Regions from separate parts of the Streptomyces sp. NPDC051684 genome, predicted to be linked through region 2. Evidence: riboswitches for the same ligand, from Rfam matches in the RefSeq annotation. Region 2 holds a riboswitch; the other holds the start of a gene.
What was found. A riboswitch is a leader RNA that binds a small molecule or an ion and turns the genes downstream of it on or off. The one in region 2 is predicted to bind cobalamin.

Region 1: linked by a shared signal. The riboswitch ahead of ACIA8D_RS40060 (prenyltransferase/squalene oxidase repeat-containing protein) and the one ahead of ACIA8D_RS27615 (FecCD family ABC transporter permease) in region 2 are both predicted to bind cobalamin.

What each region holds. Positions count from the first base shown of each region.
Region 1 is NZ_JBITCS010000065.1:12,454-15,855, forward strand. Features, by position in the region: gene ACIA8D_RS40055 (hypothetical protein) at 12-1,424, opposite strand; cobalamin riboswitch at 1,549-1,622, opposite strand; cobalamin riboswitch at 1,727-1,859, shown strand; gene ACIA8D_RS40060 (prenyltransferase/squalene oxidase repeat-containing protein) at 1,992-3,402, shown strand, end outside.
Region 2 is NZ_JBITCS010000025.1:26,521-29,922, reverse strand. Features, by position in the region: gene ACIA8D_RS27625 (collagen-binding domain-containing protein) at 1-92, shown strand, start outside; gene ACIA8D_RS27620 (hypothetical protein) at 452-616, opposite strand; cobalamin riboswitch at 1,051-1,185, shown strand; gene ACIA8D_RS27615 (FecCD family ABC transporter permease) at 1,291-2,379, shown strand; gene ACIA8D_RS27610 (ABC transporter ATP-binding protein) at 2,452-3,213, shown strand; gene ACIA8D_RS27605 (ABC transporter substrate-binding protein) at 3,245-3,402, shown strand, end outside.

The DNA.
Region 1 (3,402 bases), on a different contig from region 2:
CACGGACTCGGTCAGGAGCCCCAGCGGAGCGCGATCGTGTCGCCGACGGAGATGACCTTGTTTCGGGCGGCAGACGTGAAGGATGAGCCGTCCACGCTCGCCTTCCACGTGTTCGTACCGCTGTTGGCCTTGCCGTTGAGCGAGGTGATGGTTCCGGTTCCGGTGGACGGTGTCACGGCGGTGACGCAACCCGACGGTGTGGCGGCGCTGGTCGCCGCGTCGAGCACAGCGCCGAGCGTGGTGCTCGTGCCGGTGGTGGTGACGGAGACGGAGCAGACCTTCAGGTTTCCGGTGCCGTCGTCCACGGTCAGGGCCAGCGAGGTTGCGGTGCCAGAGGTGAAGGTGCCCTGGCCCACCCACTGCGGGGCGCCGGAGGTCGACGGCACGGGGGGTGTGGCGGTGAAGCCGCCTCCGGCGACGGCGCGCAGGCCGTCGATCGAGGCGTATGCCTGGGGAGAGGTGTCACTCGGCAGGTACTTGAAGCCGCCGCCCGGGTTGAACTGCTGGCTGATGAGGAAGTCGACCGGCGTCTTGCCCTTGGAGGTGAGGAAGTCGCCGGTCTGGGCGTTGATGCCGCAGGCGTTGAGCCCGGAGACGGCCCAGCCGTTGGAGTCGGTGTTGACGCCGAACATGGCGTCGAACGCACCGGTGTTGGCGACCAGCTTGTTCTTGAGGAAGGTCTTGGCCTGGACGATGTCGGTGTCCGTGTTGGGGACGCCGGAGACGCAGAGAGCGGCCATCGCGGCGCCGGTCATGTCGATGTCGCTCGCGGTCCCGAGCTGCCCGGCATCACCCTCGGCCTTGCCGTAGTTCCAGCCGCCGTCGTTGTGCTGGTTGGCCCGGATACGGGTGATCATCGCGTTCCGCAGAGACTGGGGGATGCGTATCTGCCCGGACGTGGTCTTCGCCCCGTTCAGAGCGAGCGCGGCGAAGACGGTGCCGTTGAAGTTGGCGGACGGGCCGAAGTAGCCCGGCTCCGCGGTCTGCCAGTAGCGGTAGATGTCGGCCACGAGGTTGCGAGAGGCGGAGACCCGGGCCGGGTCGATGCCCGCGGCGTAGGCATTCAGCGTGGCGCGCTCGTAGTCGGTGACGACGGGGGCGGAGGACGGCCATCCGCTGGTGGACAGCAGGTTTCTGTAGACCGTTCTCGCGTTCTTGGTTGTGTCCCCGCCCGGCGTGACGTCTACGGCGGCGGTGCCTGCGGAGGCGAGCGCGCTGAACGCCCACTCGTTGGAGAGACCGGACCCGGCGTACGAACCGTCAGCAGCCTGCAGGGACTTGAGGTATGCGACACCGTTCGTCTTCGACGTGGCGATCTGGGCCGGCGTCGCGGTTGCGGCGGCGGGAAGTGTGGTGAGAGCGAAGGCTCCGATGGCCGCAGCCGCGGTGATGGCGGCGTGACGGACGGAAACGGGACGTGGCATGGCGTGCTCCAGAGGTGAGGGACGCCGACCGGACCCGGCCCGGTCCCCGGTCTCGGGTGCACACGGCGGGGGAGGCCGCCGTCCGACTGCGCGTGGACCGACTTCCAACTAACCTGTGCCGCTTGGGCATTCGGGCTCGGAGCGGTCCCTCCGCCCCACACCGCTGCGCGTCAGCCCCGGACTCTCACCGGGTTCCCCCACTCGGCAGAGCGGGACAGTACCCGAGCCTCGAGCGCTCGCGCCACAGGGCGATTCTCCTGACGCTGTGATCACGATGTGCACGGCCTTGACGGTTTCTGTGAACCCGTGTTCCAATCCGCCCTGATACGCAAGTAGTTCCAGGGGAAGCCGGTCGAAATCCGGCGCTGACCCGCAACCGTAGGCCCAGTCACCGCTGGGCGAGCCGGAATGCCTGGAGCGTGTTCCACAGCAACAGACGCCGTCGCGGACTACGGCGTGGTGCGACCCGCTCCAACGCCGCCCCTCATCTGCGAGGGCGCTGCCTGGGGCGTCAGCCACGTTTGTCTCCCGTGCCGGCCAGGCATTTAGGGGGCCGTGGTGGAGACCATGGGGCGCACAGAAACGCACATACGAAGACGATTCCGGCCACTGGCTGCCGCACTGACGGGCCTGCTTGTCCTTGCCGCCGCGTGCTTCGCCTTCGTCAGCGTCGCCCAGCCCGCCTCCGCCGCCCCGGTCGGGGACTGCACCGCCACCAAGGGCGCCATCGTGGCCGTCGACTTCGCCCCCTTCGGCGGCAAGGTCGAGCGAGGCTGTGACACCAGCCCCAGCACCGGCTACGAGCTCCTGCACGATGGTGGCTTCACCACCGCCGGGACGGAACACGACGGTCCCGCGTTCATCTGCCGCATCGGCTACGGATCCTTCAACTCCGGTACGCAGTACCCGACTCCGTCAAAGGACTCCTGCGTTCTCACGCCGCCGGCCACCGCCTACTGGTCGTACTGGACCGCCTCACCGGGCCAGGACACATGGACGTACAGCCAGTACGGCGCCATGGACCGCAAGCTGAAGGACGGTGACGTCGACGCCTGGGTCTACGGCGGCACCGACATCGGCGGCACCACGGGAAAGCCCACCTTCAGCCCCGACGACGTCCGTGCCGGAGGCGGCGCGAGCCCCGACCCGAGCGGCGGGCCGACCGGAGCACCCGGCGACGTCGACGTAGCGGGAGCCGCCGCATGGCTCAAGGCGCAGCTGACCGACGGCGAACGCATCGTCGACGAAGGCGCCGACAGCCCCAACTACCTGCTCACGCTGGAGACCGCCTACGCACTGGCCGCGGCGGACGGCAGCAGCGCCACGCTCGACAAGATCACCGCCTTCTTCGCTCAGCACGTGGACGACTACGTGGCTCCCGACGGGAAGGATCAGGCGCCGGACGCGGCCGCGGTCGCCCGCCTGGCTCTGCTGGCCGAGTCGACGGAGGGCGACCCGCGCAAGGTCGGCGGGCGCGATCTGATCGCCGACCTGACCGGGAACGTCTGCGCCGCCGGTCCGGAATCTGGCGAACCGACACCCGGCTGCACCGCCAAGGGCGACTTCCGCAACGTCGACTACGCCGACGAGCAGGCCCGCGCCGTACTCGCCCTGCTGCGAGCGGGCGTGACGCCACCCGATGCCACGGTGGACCGCCTGACTCAGGTGCAGTGCACGAACGGCAGCTTCACCAGCATCCTCATCCGGCCAGGAGGCAACTGCGACGGCGACGCCGCCACCACCGGACTGATCGCACTGGTCCTGAAAAAGGTGGGCGGCCACGACGCCGCTGTCACCAAGGCACGCGACTACCTGACCAAGGCCCAGCGCGACGACGGCGCGTACGTCGCCTACACAGGCTCCACCGCCGGCGATGTGATCACCACGGCCTATGCCGCACAAGGGCTGCGCGCCCTCGGCCAGATGCAGCGAGCGGACGTCGCCGAAGGCTGGCTGTCCCGGACCCAGCTCAAGGGCG
Region 2 (3,402 bases):
TCATCGGCGGCATCGCGGCCGCCCTCATGGCCGGCGGCGCCGGAGCCCTGTACTGGTCACGCCGCCCGCGCCGGAACGGCCACCACAACTGAGGTTCTATCGGCCGGCTGCCCGCATCTGCCGGTGGGTCACAGCCTGGTACCGATCGTGAGGCGCATGGTCCCGTGCTGCCCGCGACCCCAAAGACGGTGGAGCGTCAGGACGATCGGATAGTGCGCGAGTTCGGCCAGCCCAACCGCGCCGGTGTCGGTCCCCTCATGGCGTACGGATGGATACAGGGGCCGACATCCATCCGGCTGCTCGACCCTCGGCCACCGCTGGAAAAAGTCGGGTCTGCCGCGACACGGAGGTTACTGCGGCAGACCCGACTGCAGATTACGTCCAAACCGCACCTAAAGGACGGCAAATACTCGGACGCCAGTGCCACCCAAGCGTCTGGGGAGCGGCTTTCTCAGACCGTGGCGCGGCCTGGGACGCACTCCATGATCAGGTCGGCGTTGCGGGCGAAGCGGATGACCTTCTCCCCCGGCTCGGACCGCTCCGCCGTCAGCAACGGGCAACGAACAACTTCTGCACAAACGAATGTGGCGAGCAGCGCCAACGTGCTGGTCGCCACGGATATCCGGTATCCGAGAACACAAGATCCGGACCATTTCCGGACCGGCCCCCGACCGGGGGCCGCACCAACTACCGTTTCGCCTGGTCAACATGGGTGCAGCTGCTGTGCCGCCAGCAGACGAAGAATCTCCTATCAGATGTGACACGCTCACCCGGCATCCACTGGGGCTACTCAGTTGGTACGGCCGGAGGATCCCTCTACAGTCGCACCAAAGCAACTCACTGGCCGAGGAAGCTCAGACGGACGCTGCGGTTGGCGTTGCTCGTGTTTGTATCCGCGAAACTCCGTTAGGACAACCGTGAGCGTAACTGTCGCGCTGCCCTGCCCCCTGACGTCCCCTTGTCCGCCGGACGACATCGTCGGCGCATTGGGCCTCCAGTAACTCGGCAGCAGTAGGGCAATGCAGGCAAAGCCCCACCCGGGCGTCACCCCTCACCTCCGCTTGCTACTGTGCGGAGGCCTCTCGTGGGGGAAGCCGGTGAGACTCCGGCGCTGTCCCGCAACGGTGTGCGCGGCCTGGTCAGGCCGTGCGAGTCCGGTCACCCGCGGCAGGCGTGTCGATGTGTCAACCGTTCGCCGTGGACTGCGAACAGGACCGCCAGAACCTCCGGGCTCCTCTGGTGCCCTGTGTGTCGCGCCGCCGGCGCCGACCCGGAGGATGTGCGCCCGCCTTGTCCCGCACCGCCGCTCCCGCCACCCCCTCCGCGTCCGCCGACGCCGCCCGCGGACGTATACCCACGGCCCCGCTGATCGTCGGGCTCATCTGCGTACTCGGCGTTTCGCTGGCGTGCGGAGTCGCGCTCGGGGCGACGGGCGTCAGCTGGGAGCGGGTACTGCGGCTCATGTGGGCGGGCATCAGCGGCGGGAGTCTCGGCACCGACGACGTGGGCGCCTACACCATCGTGTGGGAGATCCGCTTTCCTCGCGTCGTGCTCGCGGCCGTGGTCGGTGCGGGGCTCACCGCGGTCGGCGTCGCGGTGCAGGCGCTGGTGCGCAACGCCCTGGCCGATCCGTTCGTGCTCGGCATCTCCTCCGGCGCCGCCGTGGGCGCCAACGCGGTCATCCTCTTCGGCGCGCTCGCCGGATTCGGCGTGTGGGCTCTCTCCTTCTCTGCCTTCCTGTCGGCACTCGCCGCGACCCTCGTGGTCTACGCGGTGGCCCGCTCGCCGCTCGGGCTGAGCCCGCTGCGGCTCGTCCTGACCGGCACGGCACTCGCCTACGGCTTCCAGGCGGTCACCACCGTCATGGTCTTCGGTGCCGAGCGGGGCGAGGCGGCCCGCTCGGCGATGATGTGGCTGCTCGGCAGCCTGGGCGGGGCGACCTGGCCGAAGATTCCGCTGGCCGCCGCGACCGTGCTGGCGGGCTGGCTGTGGCTCAGGGTGCGGGCAGGGGCCCTCGACGCGCTCTCGATGGGGGACGAGACCGCGGCGGCGCTGGGTGTGCCGCCCGACCGGCTGCGGCGTGAACTGTTCGTCGTGACCGCCGCCGTCACCGGCACGGTCGTCGCCGTGAGCGGGGCGATCGGCTTCGTCGGGCTGATGGTTCCGCATCTCGTACGGATCCTCGTCGGCGCCTCCCACGCACGGGTGCTCGCGGTCGCGCCGCTCGCCGGGGCGGTCCTGCTCGTCTGGGCGGACGTGCTGTCCCGCGTGCTGCTCGCCCCGACCGAACTGCCCGTCGGCGCGGTGACGGCCGCCCTCGGCGTGCCCGCGTTCCTGATGCTCATGCGGCGCGGTGGTCACGCGCTCTCCGGCCGCTGAGTTCGCCGTCCTTTACCCGTACCGACTCCCCCACTGACCACCCGTACTGAAGCTTGCTCTGGAGGACACGACGTGCGACTCGATGTCGAGGACGTTTCGGTCGAGGTGGCGGGCGCACGGCTCGTCGACGAGGTCACCCTCGACGCGCCTGCCGGAACCTTCGTGGGGCTGGTCGGCCCCAACGGCAGCGGCAAGTCGACGCTGCTGCGGTGCGCCTACCGGGCGCGCCGCCCCGACGCGGGCGTCGTCAGGGTGGGGGGCGAGGACGTGCACGGCATGACGCCCCGGGCCGCCGCACGGATGCTCGCCGCGCTGCCGCAGGAGTCGTCCACGGAGTTCGACTTCACGGTCACCGAGGTCGTCGCGATGGCGCGACTGCCCCACCGCGACCGGTCCGCCGCACGCGACCGGGCGATCTGCGAGCACGCCCTGGAACGGGCCGGGGTGGCACACCTCGCCGCGCGCGGCTTCCTGTCGCTCTCCGGCGGCGAGAAGCAGCGCGTGCTCATCGCACGCGCGCTCGCGCAGGAGCCGCGCGTTCTCGTCCTGGACGAGCCCACCAACCACCTCGACATCGCCCACCAGTTGGACGTGCTGCGCCAGGTCCGCGCGAGCGGGCCGACCGTGCTGGCGGCCCTGCACGACCTCAACCTCGCCGCCGCCCACTGCGACCGCCTGCACGTCCTGCAGGCCGGCCGGGTCGTCGCCTCCGGCCACCCGGACGAGGTCCTGACACCCGCACTGCTCGCCGAGGTGTTCGGCGTGCGGGCACACCGCGTGCGCCACCCCGGAACCGGCACCCTGCAGTTCCTCTTCGATCCACTGGCTTCCTGACTCCCTGACGCCTCCTCTGAAAGGTTTCCCCGTGCGCACGTTGCTCTCCTCCGTCTCCCTCGGCCTCGCCACCGCCCTCACGCTCAGCCTCACCGGCTGCGGCGCGCAGATCGCGAAGGACGACAAGTCCGCGAGACCGAAGGCGGTGAGCGTCACCAACTGCGGCAAGAAGGTCACGTACGAAAAGCG